Regions from separate parts of the Exiguobacterium sp. Leaf187 genome, predicted to be linked through region 1. Evidence: riboswitches for the same ligand, from Rfam matches in the RefSeq annotation. Region 1 holds a riboswitch; each other region holds the start of a gene.
What was found. Region 1 has a riboswitch for lysine ahead of ASF99_RS14945 (Na+/H+ antiporter NhaC family protein). Riboswitches for the same ligand answer to the same signal wherever they lie in the genome.
Positions count from the first base shown of each region.

Region 2: it holds a riboswitch for lysine, as region 1 does, so the genes downstream of both, ASF99_RS15540 (amino acid permease) here and ASF99_RS14945 (Na+/H+ antiporter NhaC family protein) in region 1, are expected to answer to the same signal.
Region 3: it holds a riboswitch for lysine, as region 1 does, so the genes downstream of both, ASF99_RS01120 (aspartate kinase) here and ASF99_RS14945 (Na+/H+ antiporter NhaC family protein) in region 1, are expected to answer to the same signal.

Region 1 is NZ_LMPR01000011.1:172,789-180,416, forward strand. It holds gene rlmN (23S rRNA (adenine(2503)-C(2))-methyltransferase RlmN) at 1-747, opposite strand, end outside; gene ASF99_RS14915 (ABC transporter permease subunit) at 872-1,678, opposite strand; gene ASF99_RS14920 (ABC transporter ATP-binding protein) at 1,675-2,556, opposite strand; gene ASF99_RS14925 (SAM-dependent methyltransferase) at 2,569-3,228, opposite strand; gene ASF99_RS14930 (heme oxygenase) at 3,318-3,638, shown strand; gene ASF99_RS14935 (uracil-DNA glycosylase family protein) at 3,763-4,500, shown strand; lysine riboswitch at 4,593-4,771, shown strand; gene ASF99_RS14945 (Na+/H+ antiporter NhaC family protein) at 4,882-6,465, shown strand; gene htpG (molecular chaperone HtpG) at 6,741-7,628, opposite strand, start outside.
Region 2 is NZ_LMPR01000012.1:38,621-46,248, forward strand. It holds gene ASF99_RS15515 (DHA2 family efflux MFS transporter permease subunit) at 1-1,498, opposite strand, end outside; gene ASF99_RS15520 (HlyD family secretion protein) at 1,511-2,167, opposite strand; gene ASF99_RS15525 (TetR/AcrR family transcriptional regulator) at 2,360-2,965, shown strand; gene ASF99_RS15530 (diguanylate cyclase) at 3,009-4,100, opposite strand; gene ASF99_RS15535 (MarR family winged helix-turn-helix transcriptional regulator) at 4,237-4,692, opposite strand; lysine riboswitch at 4,858-5,046, shown strand; gene ASF99_RS15540 (amino acid permease) at 5,178-6,659, shown strand; gene ASF99_RS15545 (hypothetical protein) at 6,740-6,922, shown strand; gene msrA (peptide-methionine (S)-S-oxide reductase MsrA) at 6,992-7,628, shown strand, end outside.
Region 3 is NZ_LMPR01000004.1:39,854-47,481, forward strand. It holds gene ASF99_RS01090 (LCP family protein) at 1-26, shown strand, start outside; gene phnF (phosphonate metabolism transcriptional regulator PhnF) at 78-812, opposite strand; gene ASF99_RS01100 (alanyl-tRNA editing protein) at 941-2,089, shown strand; gene ASF99_RS01105 (GNAT family N-acetyltransferase) at 2,086-2,514, shown strand; gene ASF99_RS01110 (argininosuccinate synthase) at 2,633-3,838, shown strand; gene argH (argininosuccinate lyase) at 3,835-5,205, shown strand; lysine riboswitch at 5,276-5,453, shown strand; gene ASF99_RS01120 (aspartate kinase) at 5,566-6,765, shown strand; gene ASF99_RS01125 (aspartate-semialdehyde dehydrogenase) at 6,779-7,628, shown strand, end outside.

The DNA.
Region 1 (7,628 bases):
ATAATCGATTGCTGGCATCAATTTCTCAAGCGGGATCGCCCGGTTGATTTTCATGATTTGCGTACGCAATTCATTGTTTGGTGCGTGAAGCGAGATCGCCAAGTTGACTTGGAGTTTCAAGTCAGCGAACTTGTAGATTTTATCTGCCAAACCACTTGTCGAAACCGTGATGTGACGCGCACCGATTGCAAGACCATTGTGGTCCTTGATGACGTTTAAGAAGTCGACCATGTTGTCGAAGTTATCGAACGGTTCACCGATACCCATGACGACGACGTGGCTGACACGTTCTTCGTTACCGACTGCATCGAGGTGATGCTGGACGTTCATGATCTGCTCAACGATTTCGCCTGCTGACAAGTCGCGGCTCTTCTTGATCAGACCACTTGCACAGAAGCTACAGCCGATGTTACAGCCGACCTGTGTCGTAACACAGACAGAAAGACCGTACTTATGACGCATTAGGACCGTTTCAATCAAGTTGCCATCATATAATTTGAAAAGGAACTTGATTGTTCCATCTGCTGATTCTTGCTTGACCGCTTCTGTCATCGAGTCAATCGTAAAACTCTGATCTAACAACTCAAGGCAATCCTTGTTGACATTCGTCATTTCCGCGAAAGTCGTGACACGTTTACGGTAGAGCCAATCCCATACTTGTTTGGCACGGAATGGTTTGTGCCCTTGATTCGATAACCATTCTGTCATCTGCTCAAGCGTTAATCCATAAATGGATGGTTTATTCATTTCGAAAGACCTCATTTCTTTTTCCAGAACTACAACATTCCTTTATCTTAGTAAAAATCAGCGCATGACGCAACGTTCAAATCCTAAATGTTCACTTTCTGTAAAGTTTTTGCGCCACTTTCGATCAAATCGACAGACTCCGACGTCCGAATTGAACGACTGCTCCAGTCAAGAACACGAGACAGAGGACAAGTAAAAGAATCGAATGAAGAAGAAAATGATTCGTTCCTTCTAGTAATTGCGTCGTGTTAAATAAGGAGAAGACGGATAGATAACGGAGCCACTCCGTCTTGTCACTTAGTTCCGACAGAATCGTCAAGACGATCGATAGGACAAGCACACTACCAGCAAGCGAAAAAGCACGACGTTCTTCGTCAAATAACGTCGCAACGAATAACGTAAAGGCACCGATCGCCAAGAGTAACAATAGCGCATTGAGTTGAATCCGCCATAAGATGACGTCATTGATCGAAATATCTGTCATCCACCAGTCGGATACCATCAAGACGAGTCCATTCAGTCCTACGAGAACCATACTTGCGATACCCATGACGATCGCGACAGCAAACGTATACGCATTCCGGGTGATCGGGGCTGCGAGATAGACAATCAGCTCTCCATTGTCGATTGGTCGCGCAACGAGTCGCGCTGCTAATGAGAGCAAGAATAGACTCGCAATGACTTGAAAAATCAGTCCGTAATAGTTTCCCCCGAGCAGATCCAGTACATTCTCGAACCCTGTCACCTTATCGTATTGAAATGCTTTTAAGACTTCCGGAGGTAACGCTTCTAGTTTTGCTTCTAGTAAACCGGTCTTCATCATCGATGGATATAGCAACGCAAGCATCAATAAGTAGAGACTCGTTCCAATCGCATAAGCAAGCACGGGCTTTCTGACCTGCTTGAATAAAGAGCGGATCAGCAATATCACGACGATTCCTCCTCCCCATAATAATGCAAAAAGACCTGTTCTAAATCATCTGCTGACGGACGAATCAGCCGTACATCATACTGGGTTAAATAAGCGATCACCTGATTTAAGCTCAGCGTCTCGTCCGTTTGAAAACTGACTTCCAGCCGCTTCGGTTCAACACCGACTTGCATCGCGAACTGTGCCGCCTCCACCTCTGTTCGGAAGACGATCGTGTACGTCTTTCGACTCGATCGAACCAACTCATGAATATCCGATTCGACGATGATGCGCCCTGCTTTGATTAAAGCCGCTCGATCGCACGATTTTTCCATCTCCGGAAAGTGATGTGAACTCATCAGAATCGCTTTTCCAGCATGCTTCTCCTGTTCGATCCACTCTAAAAAACGCTCTTGCATCAAAGGATCGAGTCCACTGGTCGGCTCATCAAGTAGATAGACGGGTGCATCCTTCATGAAGCAACCGACAAGTGCCAGTTTTTGTTTCATTCCCTTTGACATCTTGCGGATTTTCGTCTTCGTCTCAAAAGGAAATCGTTTCAACAACAGTTGTCGTCGTGCCGGATCGCTACCGTGTAGTCGTTGCATCAAATCCAGCATGTCTGCTCCCGTCATGTCTCCAGGTAAACTAATCTCCCCCGGCAAATAACCGACCAATTTCTTCACTTCTTTACTTTGCTTCCAGCAATCAAAACCGCCGATCGTCGCCTTTCCACCGTCCGCAGCCAGTAGTCCCATCAGATGTCGGAGTGTCGTTGATTTTCCAGATCCGTTTGGTCCGATGAAACCGAATATCGTCCCCGGATCAACTGTAAAACTGACATCGAATATTCCACGCCCCGGTGCAAACTCTTTCGTGACATGCTCTAAACGGATCATCATCCGACCTCCTTATCTTTTATTTCTTTCCTCACTGTATTCATACCCGTTTTGAAGCAGTTTGTTCGGATCAAAGCGATAGATGACGAACCGCTCGTCATGATTTTTTTCATAGAGGTCTCGTAATCGAATCTCATCGACTTGCTCGAATACGGTATGACGCTCCAGGTACTCCCGGTATTCATCGGTCGGGTAATACAAGATGAGATCAACCGAACGCGGGGAACGTTCGACCGAACTTAAAATGTGATCAATCACTTTCATGAAAATTTGTGAAGAGAATGGATTGAAGAAATAAAACTTATTCGTCTCATCCGGAATGGCATACTGCTCGGCATACGTCTGTTCAAATCGCAAACTTCCGGAACGCCGCTTCCGTCGACTTTGGTAGTTCGCCATATTCCGGAGTGCGTCCTCGTAAAATTGTCCGTTCATCTCGATTCCGATGACGGAACAATCGAATCGGTCGTGTAAGTAAAAGTTCAAACGCCCTTTCCCACACCCGAAATCAATGACCGTGTCCTGTTTTTGAAACAAATACGTTTCGCATAATTCGTCTAGTGCCGCATAAGGCGTTGGTTCATATCGATTGTAGTGACTAAACACACCATAGAGGTGTTGCATCTCAATGGTCTCGATTCGTAATCGTTGATCGTATTCCTGTTCATTCATTGTCGTTTGTTCCTTCTTTCCGGCATTCTTGCCTTCATCGTACTATACTGAAGAAGTACGTTACTCGTTTTTTGAAAGGGGATTTTATGATGATCGTCGTTACGAACCGGATTAAAGTCAAAAAAGGGATGGCTGCAGCTCTCGCTCCTCGTTTTACGCGTCCAAGTGGACTTGATACGATGGACGGATTCATCCGCGTCGAGGTCTTATTGACGCAAAACATCGAAGAACATGATGAAATGAACGTCAACATGTATTGGGAAGACATGAAGAGTTTTCAAGCATGGCGGGAGAGTGACGATTTCAAAGCGTCACATAGTCGACCTGCGAGTAGTGAGGCAGGAGAATCGCCAATGCTCGGCAGCGAGATTCTGACATATGAAGTTGCTTCGGTCAAAGAACGCGCATGATGCACGAAAAGGACTCGTCTCGAGTCCTTTTTTATATACCTATACACAAATAGTGAAAGGGTGTAATTGTCTCAAATGGTATTATTTGTTATTATAGTGCCAATACAGAGAGAGAGGGTTCTTCATGAATTCATTAACTATATTTGAACAAGCCATTCGTAGCTTACCTGATGATCGTACGTTACGACGTGATGAATTATGGACGGACGATTTTTTATTGCAACAGGAGAACGAGCTGACCGTCTATTACTCTCCGATTGGCGAATATGTCAATACTGAAGCAAAAGTCGTCATCATCGGGATCACACCAGGTTTTGAACAGATGCGAATCGCTTTCGAAGAAGCAACGGATGCCCTCCATCATGGGGCTTCACTAGAAGGGACGGCACGCATCGTCAAATATGCAGCCAGTTTTGCCGGAACGATGCGACGTAATCTCGTCCAGATGCTTGATACACTCGAGCTTCCAGCATTACTCGGAATTGAGACGGCTACTAGCTTATTCCATCAACATCAGAAATTATTGCATCCAACATCACTGTTAAAGCAACCCGTCTTTTATCGCGAAAAGAATTACTCGGGTCATCAACCGAAAATTAGTCGTAGTCCTTTATTGAGGCACTACGCGGAAGAACACTTCGTCGCTGAGATCAATCAGTTACAAAAACCAGCGTTATTAATTCCACTCGGTCGGGTCGTCGAGACGCAAGTCCGTGGATTGATTCAGGATGGACGAATCGAACAACATCAGCTTCTTTCCAACTTCCCCCATCCATCTGGCGCGAACGGTCATCGAAAAAAACAATTCGAAGAAAACCAAGCCTATTTGATGAAACAGCTCATTCAACATTTTGCCGAATGAGCAACTTTGTCTTAAATTATCAGAATATATGGTTGAATCTTTTTTGAAATACGTGATAAAGTGTCCATAAGAACAGAATATGACTATTCTATCGATGAGGTAGAGGCGCGATTTCAATCAGTACTTGGTCCGAGGATGACAACGAAGACGACTACAGGAAAGGTGACATCGCCGAAATGACAGTATGCGTCGAGCATACCGTCGTTGGTCGATTCGGGAAATACCCGATCGATTGCCATACATAACAGTTGTATGGAGCGCTCCAATTCGGCTAAGAAAGACGCATCCAGCGAGGGTGTCGGCTTTGTTGCCGGTGCCCTTGCTTTTTTTGTGCCGCGGGGTCTCATCTTTAAGCCATTTTTAAAGAGGAGGATATTTTTCATGGTCAACTATTCAGATTCCATTATTGCCCTTGTACCTGCTTTACTAGCTATCTTATTAGCCATCTTTACCCGAAAGGTCGTTCTTTCGTTAGGTGTCGGCATTCTCGTCGGTGCCCTGTTACTTCACCGTTTTAACCCGATCGATACGGTAACCTATCTCGGCAAGAATATCTTTAGCCTCTTTTGGGCGGATGGTGCCTTGAACGAGTGGAACGTTTTATTACTTGTTTTCTTGTTATTGCTCGGTGTCCTTTCCACATTAATTCAAACATCTGGTGGCGCTCGCGCCTTCGGTGAATGGGCTTCTACACACGTCAAGACAGCGCGTGGTGCACGCTTAGTCGCCTTCGGTCTCGGTATCTTGATTTTCATCGATGATTACTTCAACAGTCTCGCTGTCGGCAATGTCAGTCGTCCGCTAACGGATCGCCGTGGTGTCTCACGTGCGAAGCTTGCCTATTTGATTGACTCAACAGCTGCGCCTGTTTGTGTCATCAGTCCGCTTTCGAGTTGGGGCGCATTCATCATTTCCATCATCGCCGGTATCTTAACGACGCACTCGATTACGGATTACTCAGCGTTTAGTGCTTTCATGATGATCGTTCCAATGAACTTCTATGCGATTTTCGCGTTACTTTTAACACTTTACATCGCTTACTCTGGCGTCTCTGTCGGACCGATGAAACAGCATGAACGCCGCGCTGCGAATGGTGAACTTTTTGATGCGTCAAAAGGAACACCGATGGGGATGGCAAAAGAGGTCAACGAACATACGAACGGAAAAGTCCGGGATCTCGTCGTTCCGATCGTCGTTCTCGTCATTGCTACGATCAGTGCGTTACTCGGGACAGGTGCTCAGGCACTTGCAGCCGACAACCGTCCGTTTACTTTAATTGGAGCATTTGAGGCAACAGACGTCACACGCTCACTTGTCGCAGGTGTCGTCATCAGTTTAATCGTCGCTTTCTTGATGCTGATCGGACGAAAAATTCCGGGTCGCGATTACCGTGCAAGCATCGTCGCTGGTATGCGTTCGATGTGGCCAGCAGTCGTGATTCTATTATTTGCTTGGACGATCATCGCTGTTATTGGTGATATGAAAACAGGCGATTATCTCGCAAGCTTCATCAGCAACTCGATTTCTGCTTCGTACTTGCCGTTCTTATTATTCTTGATTGCCGGCTTGATGGCATTCTCGACAGGAACAAGTTGGGGCACATTCGGGATCATGTTGCCAATCGGTGCGGATCTCGTCATGGCTGTCGATGCCTCACTCTTATTACCGACGCTTGCTGCTGTTCTTGCTGGATCTGTCTTCGGTGACCATTGTTCACCGATTTCCGATACGACGATCCTCAGTTCGACAGGGGCTGGATCCCATCATATCGATCACGTTACGACACAGTTACCGTATGCGCTAGTCGGTGCCGTCACTGCGGCAGTAGGTTATTTAGTCATCGGTTTCACGGAGTCTTCGGTCTTCGGTTTCATCGGAGCTCTTGTCACATTCGTACTCTTCGTCGTCGTCTTGAACGTTCTCTCGAAAAAAGGCGAAACTGCTTCGGATTTACAAACGGATTGATGAAATGAAAAAGGGACTGACTCAAAAAAGAATGACGCGTCTTTTCACGCCCTTTCCTCAGGCGAGACACAAGCCTGTTTTCCTGCTTAAATGAAGCAGGAAAACGGATCTCATTCGTCTCTGACAGCGCATAAATGCGCTTTTCCTGTAGGAGTGGCGTGTGACGCGCCATTCTTTTTGTTACGAGATAAGGGTGGCAGATCATCATTCTGCCACCCTTATCTTTGTAGAGACCAACTTTGAGTCAGCCCCTTTTTTCGACTTCATGTCATGTCTTATACCATAAGTTCACACACATCATTCGCGAACGCTACCGGATCCTCGAGTGGAAGCCCTTCGACAAGTAATGCTTGTTGATACATCAGTTTGGTATAGCGCTCGAATTTCGAACGATCGTTTTGATACGCTGCTTCAAGAGATTGGAACACCGCGTGTGACGGATTCAATTCAAGAATCTTGACCGCTTCTACCCCTTCGTTATTCGGCATCGCCTTCAAGATTTTCTCCATCTCGATCGAGACGGCGCCGTCCGTCGCAAAACAGACGGGATGCGATTTTAGACGCGTTGATGCTTTGACTTCCTTGACTTGTCCACTTAACACTTCCTGCATTGCTTGGAACATCTCCGCTTGTGCGTCCGTCGTCTCTGCCGCTTCTGCTTCAATCCCTAGATCGCTACTCGTGACTGACTTGAACGTCTTCTCGTTATATGTCACGAGCATCTGGATCGCGAACTCATCGATCTCTTCGGTGAAGTACAAGATGTCGTACCCTTTATCACGCACAAGTTCGGATTGTGGTAACTTGTCTAAACGATTCGTACTCTCACCAGCGGCGTAGTAAATATGTGCTTGATCTTCCGGCATCGCTGCGACGTATTCCGCAAGCGTGATCAACTTCTTCTCCTTCGCTGAGTAGAAGAGGATGAGGTCCTGCACCTGTTCTTTATGCATGCCGTAATCATTGTACATACCGAACTTCAGCTGACGTCCGAACGCTTGATAGAACGTTTCGTACTTCGTGCGATCCTCGCGCAGAAGTGCTTCGAGTTGTGTCTTGATCTTACTTTGGATGTTTTTCGCGATCAATTTCAATTGACGATCGTGCTGCAGTAACTCACGCGAGATGTTGAGCGATAAGTCTTCCGAATCGACCATCCCTTT
Region 2 (7,628 bases), on a different contig from region 1:
AAAGCGTCGGGTCGAGCGTCGTGAACTGATTCGCATCGTCTGCCAAGTGAGCCGTCGTTTGACGGGTCATGACGGTGACGAGAATTGCCGTTCCGATGGAGCCGGCGACTTGACGAAGTGTGTTTTGGGTCGCGTTTCCGTGTGGGATCATCTTCATCGGTAAAGCGTTCATACCGGCAGTCATGATCGGCATCATGATGAATGCCATACCGAATGACCGAAGCACGTAGATGCCCATGATGGAATAATACGACGTATCCATGTTTAATTGCGTCAATTCCCATGTCCCGTACGTCATCAACGTCAAACCGAAGATAGCGAGCGGTCGAATACCGAAGCGGTCAAATAAACGACCGGCAATCGGTCCGGTGATTCCCATGATTAGTGATCCGGGCAAAAGGAGAAGACCTGAATCGACCGGTGAAAAACCGCGAATGCTTTGAAGGTAAATCGGTAAAAGCAACATCCCGCCGAACAAGGCCATCGTGACGATGACATTGATGAAGAGGGTGAACGAAAATTCCGGAACCTTTAACACACGAATATTCAACATCGGATCTTCCATCGACAGCTCACGCATTGCAAAAGCAGCAATTCCAATTAAGCCGATGACGATCGTGCTGATGACGATTGGGCTATCCCAGCCGTCATTCCCGGCTTCACTGAATCCGTAAAGGAGACTCCCGAATCCGATCGTACTAAATAAGACGCCCAGTGCGTCGAAAGAAGGTTTCGAGAGTGGCTGCGTCAGGCGGAACCAGGCTGTACCGAGTAACAACGTCACTAATCCAAAGAACGACATCGCATAAAACATGACGTGCCAGTCATAGTTTTGGATGACATATCCCGTGATCGTAGGTCCGACAGCTGGAGCCAGAATCATCGCGATTCCGAGCATTCCCATGGCAGCACCGCGCTTATGCGGTGGGAACAATGTCATGAAGACGTTTGATCCGAGTGGCATCAAGATACCAGCACCCGCAGCCTGAACGACACGACCGATCATCATGACCGGGAAGTTCATTGCCATCGAACAGATGACCGATCCGAAGAAAAACAGTGTCATCGAAGCGAGGAACAATTGACGGAACGTGTAGCTTCGCATCAAAAAGGCACTGATCGGAATCAAAATCCCGTTGACGAGCATGAAGCCCGTCGTCAACCATTGGGCAGTGGATGTCGACACGTTAAAGTCATTGATCAGAACCGGTAACGCGACATTGATCAACGTTTGGTTCAAAATAGCAATGAACATACCGATGAGTAAGACCGTCAGTACTTTCGGAATACTGACGTTTTCAGTCGATACCTGTTTAGAAGGTGCTGCGACTGGTGGTGTCACGGTCATCGTCGGTTCCGCCTCGAGGGATTCCTCAAGAGTCGGTCCGTCAGTCGCCAGTGCCATGTCGGATGGGCGACTTCGACGGGCAATCCAGTTGACGCCGATGATGATCAGAATCGTGAACGCACTGTATCCGAACAAGAAGGTAGTAGACATGAACGTCCCTCCTTAATCCTTATGAATGCGGACGGTCACATTCATACCAGGTCGAATGTCGAGTGATTTTTCTTGCGAGAGTGAGACTTTAACAGGAATGACTTGTGCGACTTTCGTGTAGTTCGCATTTCCGTTTGAAGAAGGCATCATTGAGAACGTGGAAGCCGTCGTCATACCGATTTGCTCGACTTCACCAGAAAGTGTCGTGTCCGGGTAGCTGTCGACGTAAACATCCACTGTTTGTCCGACTTTGATTTCATCGATTTCTGTTTCTTCGATGTTCGCTGTGACCCAAAGGTCGTTTAAGTCAAAACCATAGGCGAGAGGTGTACCTGCTGCGACGAAGCCGTTCTTTGTCGCCATCGACTGAACGATCGTTGCTTTTGAGGGCATTGAAACCGAGAGATCCGTCGGTTTTTGTCCAGCTTGTGCCGTCATGACGTGTCCGACTGTTGCGCCACTGGCAAGTGATTCGCCTGTTTTCGCAGACCAGTCTGTTAATTTACCAGCGCTTGGGCTCGCAACCGTTATCATCTTACCGTCGATTTTCGCGTTGTCTGTTTTGACATAGCTCGTTGCTTGATCGTAATAGTAGTATCCGACAACACCACCACCGATTAAAACGATGAGTGTCACGATATTGATGATCAATAATTTTTTCATACTCATGGGTGTGTTAGCATCCTTTCTTGTGTACAATCGATTCAAAAAAAGTACTCCTCTGGGGGGAGGAGTAATTAATATAGTTAATTATATGGAACGTTAGCTAACAAACAACCGACAATTTCCGACAAAATGTTGGAAAAATAGATGATAACGGATTCATTAATGAAAAGAGGATGAAAAAGGAGTGAAATATGGATGAATGAGAGCCGTGATCCCCGACCAAAACGGTCACGTGACCGTATTACGATGGAATTATTTCGTTTACTGAAGACGCACAGCTTCTCGAGCATTACTGTCAAAATGTTGACGGATGGAGCAGGTGTGAATCGTTCGACCTTCTACGCACACTATACGGATAAGTATGATTTGCTCGATCAAGTCGTTGAGGAGCAAATGAAAGCACTTGAACAAGCGATTCGGATCACGGGTACAGGAACTGTCTTTCCGACAGTCGAGCAGGTGAGTCGCTATTTTGCTCGTTTGTTCATTCATATCGAAGAAAATGAACTATTCTATCAGACGATGCTCGTTCAAGGACCGATCAAAACGTTCATCTCTCGTTTTCTCGATACATTGAAAGAGAATTATCGAATTGTGTTTCGACCGCAAATCACAGAAGAAGCTACGTTCGTCGATCGAGACTTATTATTGAACTATGTCATTGGTGGACAGTTAGGATTGTTGATTTCTTGGTTACGAAACGGTCGACCGTATTCATCAGAATACATGGCAGAACAATTAAGTCGGATGATCGTCTTTGGAACGGTTGAGAGTATCGGTTTTCCTAAAGAAACGGAATGAAGACGTAAAAAAAGACACTTCCCTGCGGAAGTGTCCAATCAGTTTAAGCTTGTCGGAATGCAAGTTCTTTCGTATAGATCGTACTCCGATTCCGTCCGCTTTCTTTTGAATAATACAACGCTTTATCTGCCTGTTGTAATGCTTCAAGTGACGTATGCGAACCACTGGAATGGGAAATCCCAAGTGAGATCGTAATTTGCAGATCAGGTACATCTGCTGTTGGGAACAGGTTACGTGCGACCGTCAACCGAGCTAGTTCTGCTATTTTTTGCGCTTCTTTCGCCGAAGTACTTGGTAAGATGATTAAAAATTCTTCACCACCGTACCGTCCGACGAGGTCGTCTGGACGGGTCAAGGAAGCGAGAGTCATGCCGAGTTGGCGTAACACATCATCGCCCGCATCATGACCATATGTATCATTGACATGCTTGAAGAAATCGATATCGATGAGTACAAGCGAATAGCCTTGGTCGGTCGAGCCGACAAGCGAAAGCGAGTCATCCAGGCGACGACGATTGGCGAGCCCTGTCAAAGCATCCGTCATGGCGAGTTTCTGCTGATACTGGATGTTTTCGAAGTGACGGCGTAATTCCGTCAGCAATCGAAAAGCGACAAAGCCAGCTAATAAATTAAAGAAGACGTACGCAATCGAGATTTTAAAGAATGTCGACCAGCTGTGCGTCAGGACGTAGATGGCGGGTAACGAATAGAGAATACCGACCAACACCATAAGCTGAAAATGACGCATCGAGACATGGACGAATCGACGAATGATCCCGATCGTCGTGATGAACAAGACGATGATCAACGTCGATAAATAAAATCCTTCCATTTGATCAACTGGTGTTAAAAAGTAACGTGTCCCGATGATCATTGCACCAGCAACGATGGCGCTTGGGAAACCACCGAACAGCATGGCAATCGCGACGGGAACGATACGTAAATCAACACGGGCGACATCGATTTGAATCCCATTGAACATCAATAAGACCGCAATCAAACCAGAGACTGCTCCGAGTATAAGTCGAATGCTCCATTTGGAGTTCAATGAAATACGCGGTTGATTCCGAAACGGTAAGAACAAGAGAGTAATCGTTGTAAACAGTAGACAAAAGTTAATGATGAATTGATTCATGATGGACAACAAATCCTCCCAGCTCCCCAACTAACAGATTTCCATATATATACTTCCAGTATACTCAACTAGATAACGGTTAGACAGGCATAAATGTTTAGATGAAAAATAAAAAACGGTAGAAGATCTACCGTTTTTAAGAAGATGAAGTAAGAGAATCCTCATCCATCGTCAGTAAAATTTTATCAAAGACACGAATCATCGTTTCCAGCTCTTCTTCCGTCAATGTACCGAAGCGATCTTGTAAATAGTTTTTCCGGACGATTTCGAGATCCCGAAATGCACGTTCTCCGTCATCCGTCAAAGCGAGGACGATTGAACGACGATCTTCCGTCGAGCGTGTCCGTGTGACATATCCTTGTTTATACAGCTTATCCGTCAAAGCAGTGACTTGACTCGTCGCGAGCTCAAATTGTTCCGCAAGAAGCGTCGGGCGCTGAGGACCATTTTCTGAAAGGCTTCGTAAGATGAAAAATTCACTCCGGGTCGCCGTTCCTTCAAATAGCCGGTTAAGTTCACGTCGCAGGGTACGAAGAATGACACGCATTTGTTCCTCGAGTCGATAAGTTAGCAAATCACGTTCCTGTGGCATGCAAGCAGCATCCTTTCTCTCAGTGGACTTCTACCATTTAGTGTACTAAACATATCGGATTTTTACCATCGACTACCCCAGATTCGAAAAAGGCAATTGACAATTTCGTGGCGTTTTGTGTAATATGGCGTAGTAATAACTAACTTAATTCAGTTCTCACTCAACCAGTGGGATGGAGGTTGCAGTTCTTAAGAGTACGGTTACGGATGTCGTCAAGCGACAGATGAGGTGACCTGAAAGGAAGAATTGCCGAAATCAATCATCGCTTTGAAGATGATCGATTGGGATTAGATCAAATAGGTCTAATACTGTCACAAGTCGGGTATCACCTACTTGTGGAGAGCTATCTTTCACGACGGTAGAATGAGGCGCATCCATTTTATTATGTTGCGTTCTCATCTTCCATCTGGAAGATGAGGGCGCTTTTTGTTTTTTCATTCAAAAAGTGTCCTCTCAAAAATTTATTAAAGAGAGAAGCGAACGAAATGAACAATCTAGATGTGAAACAAACAACAGATTCGACAGCAGAAGGATTAAAACGTGGATTACAAGCCCGTCATATGTCAATGATCGCCATCGGTGGAGCGATCGGAACAGGACTCTTCATTGCGTCCGGTGCTTCCGTCGCAGCAGCAGGACCAGGTGGTGCGCTCCTATCGTATGCAATCGTTGGTCTGATGGTTTACTTCCTAATGACAAGTCTTGGTGAAATGGCAGCGTACATGCCGGTCGCTGGATCCTTCTCGACATATGGAACAAAATTCGTCGATCCATCATTCGGCTTTGCACTCGGCTGGAACTACTGGTACAACTGGGCAGTCACGATCGCAGTTGAACTCGTCGCAGCACAAATCGTCATGACGTACTGGTTCCCGGATGTTCCTGGATTTTATTTCAGTGCCTTATTCCTCTTACTCATGATCGGCTTGAACTACTTCTCCGTTAAAGGATTCGGGGAAGCGGAGTATTGGTTTGCGATGATTAAAGTCGTTACCGTCATCGTCTTTTTAGTCGTCGGTGTTGCGATGATTTTCGGTGTCTTTACATCGGAGCCACCGGTTGGCTTTAAAAACTTTGCTCTTGGCGATGCACCGTTCGTCGGTGGGATTCCTGCCGTCATCGGAATCATTCTTGTTGCTGGATTCAGTTTCCAAGGAACGGAGCTCGTCGGGATTGCCGCGGGTGAGTCAGAAGACCCGAAAAAGAACGTTCCTAAAGCAGTCAAACAAGTTTTCTGGCGTATCTTACTTTTCTACGTCTTCGCGATTTTCGTCATCGGAATGCTCATTCCGTATACGAGTCCGAACTTGGTTTCGAATGACATTACGGACGTAGCGGTTAGTCCGTTTACGCTCGTCTTTGAAAAAGCAGGTCTTGCGTTCTCAGCAGCACTCATGAACGCCGTCATCTTGACGTCTGTTCTATCTGCCGGAAACTCAGGTATGTATGCTTCGACTCGGATGCTTTATACGCTTGCTCGCCAAGGAGATGCACCGAAGTTGTTTGCGAAAGTATCGAAAAACGGTGTACCGCGTAACGCTTTGCTCGCAACAGGAGCAATCGGTGCACTCTGTTTCTTGACGTCAATGTTTGGTGGACAAGTCTACTTGTGGTTACTCAATGCTTCCGGTATGACAGGATTCATCGCATGGCTCGGGATTGCAATCAGTCACTATCGTTTCCGTAAAGGATTCCTTGCACAAGGTCACTCGTTGAAAGACTTACCATATGTGGCACCAGCGTTCCCATTCGGTCCGCTGTTCGCATTCGGTCTTTGTTTCCTCGTCATCGTCGGTCAAAACTATGCCGCATTCCTCGCGGATCAAATTGATTGGGTCGGAATTGCCGCAACGTATGTTGGTATTCCATTATTCCTCGCCTTCTGGTTGGGACATAAATTCAAAAACCGGACGTCAATCGTTCGTTATGACGAGATGGACTTCCCAGAACATCCACGTCAATCGTAATCAACTAGCCACCTTCAAATGAAGGTGGCTTTTTAGATGTCGCTTCAAGTAAGATGAAAGAAAAACAGGGGGCGATCTTTATGAATTACTGGTACCACTTTAAGCGTGCCTTCTTACCGATCGCATTATTGCTTGTGACGCTTGCCTTATACCAAATGATCTATCGTTTGAATAACATCTGGTATTCGCTTGGAGGACTTCTTCTTGTCTTTGCGGCGATCTACTTCGTCATGCGTCGTCTAAAAGCGAACCCGGAGGATTGAATGAGCAGGAAAGTCGAGTCCATTCTCTGAACGAGGTAAAATAGTCATATACAGAGGAGGGGAAGATAGATGGCAAAAGCAATATTTGCAGGTGGTTGTTTCTGGTGCATGGTCAAGCCATTCCATAAATATGATGGGGTAGAGCAGGTCATTTCAGGATATACCGGTGGTCATACAGAGAACCCGACTTATAAAGAGGTCTGTTCGGAAACGACAGGTCACTTGGAGGCGGTTGAAGTCACGTACGATCCGTCCGTCATTACGTACGAAGAATTACTCGAGATTTTCTGGCGTCAAATCGATCCGACAGACGGTGGTGGTCAGTTCAACGACCGTGGTGAATCGTATCAGCCGGCTATCTTTTATGTCGATGAAGCACAGCGTGAAACGGCGGAACGTTCGAAAGCAGCGCTTGACGCATCAGGACGTTTCTCGCGTCCGGTCGCGGTAGAGATTCGTCCAGAAAAGCCGTTTTGGCCAGCAGAAGAATATCACCAAGATTATTATAAAAAGAATCCGTTCCGTTATCAGATGTATAGTGTCGGCTCAGGTCGCGCGAAATTCATCAAAGAAGCGTGGAAGGACCACGGTAAGGAAAAAGAACTGAAAGAGCGTCTGACACCAATTCAGTATAAAGTCACACAAGAGAACGGGACAGAACCCGCTTTCCGTAACGAATACTGGGATGAAGAACGTCCAGGACTGT
Region 3 (7,628 bases), on a different contig from region 1:
TTCCCAATACAGAAACTCAACAATAAGCGTTGGAAAATCCCCTTGTATCGTCACTGTACGACGATACAAGGGGATTTTTAGCGTTGGCGTTCCATTTCGACGGTGAAGGTATAGCGGTCGCCGCGGTAAGCGGAGATGACGTATTCAAACGGTTGCTCCGTCGCGAGATACGTCAGTTGCTCGACGGATAAGACAGGCGAAGCGGTCGATAGACCAAGATGACCCGCCTCTTCCTTTGTTGCAAGACGTGATTCGAACGTTTGACTCGCACGTCCAAGATTTAATCCGCTCGCTTCTGCAAATGCATAGAGCGATGCGGTCGCGACGTCTTGATCGAGTCCAGGTAAGAGCTGTTCCGGGATATAGACGGTCTCAAGGGCAAGCGCTTGCTCATCTGCGATTCGTAAACGTTTCAATTCATACACGGATGCCCCTTCGCGAATCCGGAGCTTGTTTGCGATCGTCATCGACGCGTCGATGATTTGATAGGAGAGAAGCGCACTCGTCGGTTCTAGTCCAAGATGTTCCATCTCTTCCGAGAAACTCGTCAAGCCAGACAGTTGCATGACGATTTTTTTATTCGCGACGAATGTTCCTCGTCCTTTTTGACGAATCAAGTAACCGGCGTTGACCAAGTTTGAAATGGCTTGCCGGACCGTCATTCGGCTAATTTGATGCGCTTCCGCAAATTCGCGCTCGGACGGAATTAGATCGCCAGGTTGAAGAACACCGCTTTCGATTTGTTGTTTTAAGGCAGCTTCGATTTGATAGTAGATGGGGAGTGGTGAATTTTTATTGATATGCTGAATCACGGCATTTCGTCCCTTCGCGATCGGTAGTCTTTCGTCTAGTGTACTAGGAAAAAGGCAAGCCGACAAACGATTCTGGATGAAATATGGCATAATACAGAGTGAAACTGACAGAGAAAGGTGGTCGAGGCATGCGCCCCGAACAAATAGAATCCGATGTCCGAACCTTTCAGACATCCATTCGCGCAACAAAACAAGTAGACAGCTATTGGGTTGCTTTAGAGAAAAGTTACTTCTATCCGGAGAGCGGTGGACAGCCGGCGGACCGTGGAACATTGAACGACCAACCGGTCCTTGACGTCCAAATCGAAGACGGTGTCGTCTGGCACCAACTGGCGACGCCGCTCACAGGTGACGTCACCGGGATCGTAGATGACGCAGTCCGGATCGATCATGCGGCGCAGCATACGGCACAACATGTCATCTCTGCAATCCTACAAGATGAATCAAATATCAAGACACTTAGTTTTCGGACGGGAAGTGAGGTCTCGACGCTTGATATCGAGACACCTGAATGGACAACTCTGCAACAAGAACAGCTGGATCGACGATTACGCCAGGTGATTGAACAAGGATTACCGATCACAGCGACCGAGTATGACGAGGCGGAAGCGCTACGTTTACCATTACGAAAAACACCACAAGTCGAAGGACGAATTCGCGTCGTTCAAATCGGTACACTCGATTATAGTGCCTGTGGTGGAACGCATCTCGATTCGACGGCACAGCTCGAGTCGATTCTCTTTACTGGAGTCGAACGAATTCGTGGAAATATTCGTCTTTCTTATGTCGCAAAGGAACGGGCATATCAACTCCTACAGGCAGAACGACGAGCTTTACGGGAAGCAGCGCAAGCTTTATCAGTCAAACCGGTTCAAATGCTAGAAGCCGTCCAAGCGTTACAAGAAGAGCAGAAACGCTTAACGAAACAGGTCGAACACGCCCAGGAACAACTTGCGACGTTCACACTCGCTCATGCTTTAGAACAACAAGAAGGCATTCTTGTGTTCGAACATCTGGATGAAGAAATCAAAATATCCGAGCAACTTGCTAAAGCGATTCAAGAAGCGGGACGCGTCGGCGTCGTCTGGAATGCGACGACGAACAAGTTACTGATGAGTAGTCCAGGTGAACCCCATCTCGGGAAGTTCGCTAAAGCACATGTCAAAACATTTAATGGGCGAGGCGGAGGAAATGCGGTTCAGGCACAGGCACAATTTACGAATCGGGATGATGCGATGGCATATGTCGATCGATTACGGGAGGAATATCAGTCATGACAGTCATTCAAGTACGTACAGCAGAACAACATCAAGCCGTCCGGATGATCCGGGAGCGTGTCTTCGTCGAGGAACAAGGCGTACCACGCCATCTTGAATATGATACACATGATGAAACAGCAATTCATCTGCTTGTCCTCGATGAGCAGAGTCGACCGGTCGCAACGGGGCGTACCCGTCCATATGACGACCAACGGATGAAGGTAGAGCGTGTCGCGACGCTAGCGACAGCGCGAGGAAAAGGATACGGTGGCGAGTTGATGCAGGCGATGGAACGAGTCGCACGTCGCGAAGGGAAGCAATTGCTAACACTCGGCGCACAAGTCCAAGCGATCCCGTTTTATCAAGGACTCGGTTATACGATCGTCTCCGATGAATTCGATGATGCGGGCATCCCACACCGGACGATGGAGAAAAAAATGTAAGTTATTTTGAAAGAAATCCTGCAAAAAGGGTTTCTTTTTTTTGTTTTCTATGTATATATATAATTCATAATGAATTTTTATACAGACAGATGAATTTAAAACCAGGAGGGAATTATACATGTCGAAACAAAAATTGATCTTAGCGTACTCTGGGGGACTTGATACATCGGTAGCCATCAAGTGGTTGAGCAAGGACTATGACGTCATTGCCTTATGCATGGATGTCGGAGAAGGAAAAGATTTATCCATCATTAAAGAAAAAGCACTCCTCGTCGGTGCGATCGAATCGATCGTCCTCGATGTTAAAGAAGAATTCGCACAAGACTTCGTTTTACCGGCACTTCAATATGGCGCGCATTACGAAAATGCCTATCCGTTGATTTCAGCGCTTTCGCGTCCGTTGATCGCAGAAAAGCTTGTCGAAGTCGCGCATCAGCACGGTGCGACGGCAGTCGCTCACGGATGTACCGGAAAAGGGAACGACCAAGTCCGGTTCGAAGTTTCAGTCGCAGCACTTGATCCATCACTCGAAGTCATCGCACCGGTCCGGGAATGGAAATGGTCACGGGAAGAAGAAATCGCCTATGCGAAAGAAAACAATGTGCCGATTCCGATCAACCTCGACAGCCCATACTCAATCGACATGAACCTTTGGGGACGGAGTAACGAATGTGGTGTCCTAGAAAACCCTTGGACAGAGCCACCGCAAGACGCTTATGCGTTGACAGTAGCGCCAGAAGACGCTCCGGATCAGGCAGAAGAAGTCATCATTGGCTTTGAAGCAGGTGTTCCGGTCTCGATCAACGGAACGACGTATCCACTGGCGAAACTGATCACGGAACTGAACATCATCGCTGGTGCACATGGGGTCGGACGGATCGACCACGTCGAGAACCGTCTCGTCGGTATCAAATCGCGGGAAGTCTATGAGTGCCCAGGCGCAACTGTGTTACTCAAAGCGCACGCTGCACTCGAGACGATTACATTGACGAAGGACGTCGCGCATTTCAAACCACTACTCAGCAAACAATATGCAGAAACAATCTACAACGGTCTCTTCCATGCACCGTTGACGAAAGGCTTGAAAGCATTCTTGACAGCGACACAACAGGACGTCACAGGAGAAGTTCGCGTTAAACTGTTCAAAGGAAACGCAACTGTGACAGGTCGTCAGTCCGCTGTCTCGCTCTACGATGAGAAACTTGCGACGTACACGAAAGAAGACGCATTCGATCATGAAGCAGCAAAAGGCTTCATCAAATTACACGGACTTGCCGTTTCGACGCATGCGAGCGTACATCGTCAGGCGGGTGTCACGAAATGACCAAACTCTGGGGTGGACGTTTTACGGAAAGTGCTTCCGCTCAAGCGGAAGCCTTCGGAGCATCGATCACGTTCGATCAAAAATTAGCGAGCGTCGATTTAAAAGGCAGTCTCGCACACGCGCAGATGCTATTTGAACAAGGGATCCTCGCTCAAGACGAGTGGACACAAATCGAGCAAGGACTGAAGCAACTGGAAACGACGTTAGCGGATCATGTGTATACGCTAGCAGATGAAGACATTCACATGAATCTCGAGCGTCTATTGACGGAACAGATTGGTCCGGTTGCAGGAAAACTGCATACGGCACGGAGCCGAAATGACCAGGTCGCAACGGATTTACATCTATGGATGGAACAACATGTTGAAGCGTTGACGACGGCATTACGCGAGCTCCAGTCGGTCATCACGGAACAAGCGGAGCAACATATCGAGACGGTCATGCCAGGGTATACGCATTTGCAACGGGCACAACCGATCTCGCTTGCGCATCACTTGCTCGCTTATTTCTGGATGTTCGAACGTGATGTCGAACGGTTGACGGATAATCAAAAACGAATTCGGAAATCACCGCTCGGGGCAGGTGCGCTCGCGGGGACGACATTCCCGATCAATCGTTTCCGGTCTGCTGAGTTGCTCGGTTTTGAGTCGGTCTATCCAAACAGTCTTGATGCTGTCTCGGACCGTGATTTCGTCATCGAATACCTCGGGATCGCTTCGACCGTCATGATGCATCTCTCGCGCTTTTGTGAAGAAATCATCATCTGGGCGTCGCAAGAATTTAGCTTTATCGAGTTATCCGATGCCTTCTCAACAGGATCGAGCATGATGCCACAAAAGAAAAATCCTGATTTCGCTGAGTTGATTCGTGGAAAAACGGGGCGCGTCTACGGTAACCTGATGGGCTTCTTGACGACGATGAAGGCATTACCACTCGCTTACAATAAAGACATGCAAGAGGATAAGGAAGGGGTCTTCGATACAGCAGATACCGTTCTCCAATCCGTTCAAATCTTCACTGGAATGATTGAATCTGCGACGTTTAAGACCGAAGCGCTCAAGAAGGCGACAATGCAAGACTTCTCGAATGCAACGGAACTCGCTGACTACCTTGTAACGAAAGGCATACCGTTCCGGGAAGCGCATGAAATCGTCGGCAAAGCCGTCCTTTACTGTGTGCAGAACGGTTGTTTCCTGAAGGATTTGAACCTCGAGACGTATCAAACGTTCCATCCGGATATCACGGAAGACGTCTATCCGCTCCTCGATCCGGTTCAAGCAGTAGCACGCCGGACTAGCTACGGCGGGACAGGGTTTGCTGCCGTGTCGGAGCAACTCGAACTCGCGAAACAGCATCTTGCGAATTGACGAATTTTGAAAAAAAACAGTCAAATGACTGGATTTAACAAAAGATGTCTGCTATAACTGTAACTAACAACCGACAGATAGAGGCGCGGATGACATGAGTAGCATCATTCTTGAAGGCAAGCATGCCGAATGATGTGAAAGGGGAAGTCCGCCGAAGTGAACGAGAAGATGCTTCTTCTTGTTTGCTGGTACAACGGTTAAGATCCGTTGTACTGCCGAAACCGATGTTTCGGAGCGCTATCTTACGTAAAAGAACGAATGACTTTGTCTTCGTTTGTCCGATCGTGATAACGACGGGCCGTAGGAACGCTCCTACCGGCCCGTCGTTTTTTTCTGTATCGGGACAAAGGAGATAGGATTGTGACAACTGTACTTAAATTTGGTGGAAGCTCGGTTGCGACTGTCGAACAGATTCAGTCTATTGCGAATTATTTGAAGAGTCGCGCAGCCGAAGGTGAAAAACTTGTCGTCGTCGTTTCAGCGATGGGCAAGATGACAGATTCTTTGATTGCTCAGGCGCAAGCCATCACAGATCGCCCCGAGCGCCGAGAACTCGATCGTCTGCTTGCCATCGGAGAAGAACAGACGATTTCATTACTCAGCATCGCCCTCAACTCACTCGGCGTCAAAGCGTTATCGCAAACAGGCGCTCAAGCGGGAATCAGTACGATGGGATTGCATACGAAAAGTAAGATCAAACAGATTGATGGAAATCTGTTACGACAAAAACTCGAAACATACGATGTCGTCATCGTCGCTGGATTCCAAGGTGTCAACGAACTCGGTGATGTCACGACGCTCGGACGTGGTGGATCGGATACAACGGCTGTTGCCCTTGCGGCAGTCCTTGATAAACGGTGTGAAATCTACACGGATGTCGACGGTGTCTATACGGCTGATCCACGAATCCATGCTGCTGCTCAACCGATTCCGCACATCTCATATGATGAGATGATGGAGATGAGCGCCCTCGGGTCGAAGGTCATGGAAATGCGGAGTGTCGAACTAGGAAAAAAATACGGCGTACACATCTTCGTCGGGAAAACACTTGAATCGAAAAGGGGAACATGGATCATGGAAGCGACGGAAACAATGGAACAAAAAGCGGTGACGAGTGTCAGTGTGACGAAGAACGTCTTGACGGTATCAATCAAACACGTACCGCAAACGAATGCAGCAGTAGCCGATATCTTCGAACTGTTATCCAATCGCCACGTCAACATCGACATGATCAGTCAAACGACGTTCGACAGTGACATTTTCTTATCGTTCTCATGTCCACTCGATGAGGAAGAGTTCCTCGATGAAGCATTGAAAGACATCATGGATCGCTTCACGACAGTCAAGGTCGATCGCCATAATCAACACGCAAAATTATCTGTCGTCGGAATCGGGATGCGGGATGCAACAGGTGTCGCTTCGAAGTTGTTCGCAATCTTCCGAGCAGAGAACATCCCGTTCTATCAAGTCACGACATCAGAAATCAGCATCTCGTACACGATTGCACAAGCAGACATTGAACGGACGGTTGCAGCGATTGCAAACGCGTTCGAGTTATAAGGAGGAAAACAGGATGTATCATGTAGCAGTCATTGGAGCAACCGGCGCCGTCGGTCAAAAAATGTTACAAGTACTAGCCGAACTGGACTTCCCGGTCAGCCGCCTGTCCGCTTACGCTTCTGCTCGTTCAGCAGGGAACACGGTACAGTTCAAGGAAGAAGCCATTACGATCCAAGCACTGACACCAAGTATCACGGAAGACGAGATTGACGTCGCGTTGTTCGCGGCGGGCGGAACGATCAGTGAACAATATGCCCCGTTACTAGCTGAAAACGGAACACTCGTCGTTGATAATTCAAGTGCTTTCCGGATGCAGGAGACGATTCCGCTTGTCGTGCCAGAAGTCAATCCACAAGCGATTCAAGCGACGGACCGCTTGATCGCAAATCCGAACTGTTCGACGATTCAATCCGTCGTCGCCTTAGCACCGCTCCAGTCACTGGGATTCGAGCGTGTCAACTATACGACGTATCAGGCCGTATCCGGTTCTGGTCAAAAAGGAATCGAGGATCTGGCACGTGGAGCACGCGGAGAAGAACCCGTCAATTATCCGCATCCGATTCACGATAACATCTTGCCACATATCGATGTGTTCCTTGAGAACGGCTATACGAAAGAAGAGCAGAAGATGATTGACGAAACACGGAAAATCTTCAATCTTCCAGCACTACCAGTCAGTGCGACATGTGTGCGTGTTCCAGTCACGAATTCTCACTCGGTTGCGATCAACGTCACGTTTACGCAGCCGACGACGGTTGCAGCGATCCGTGAAGCACTTGAAGGCGCACCGGGCGTCGTCCTCATCGATGATGTCGCGAATACGCGTTATCCGATGCCACTCGATGCAAGTGGTACGGACGACG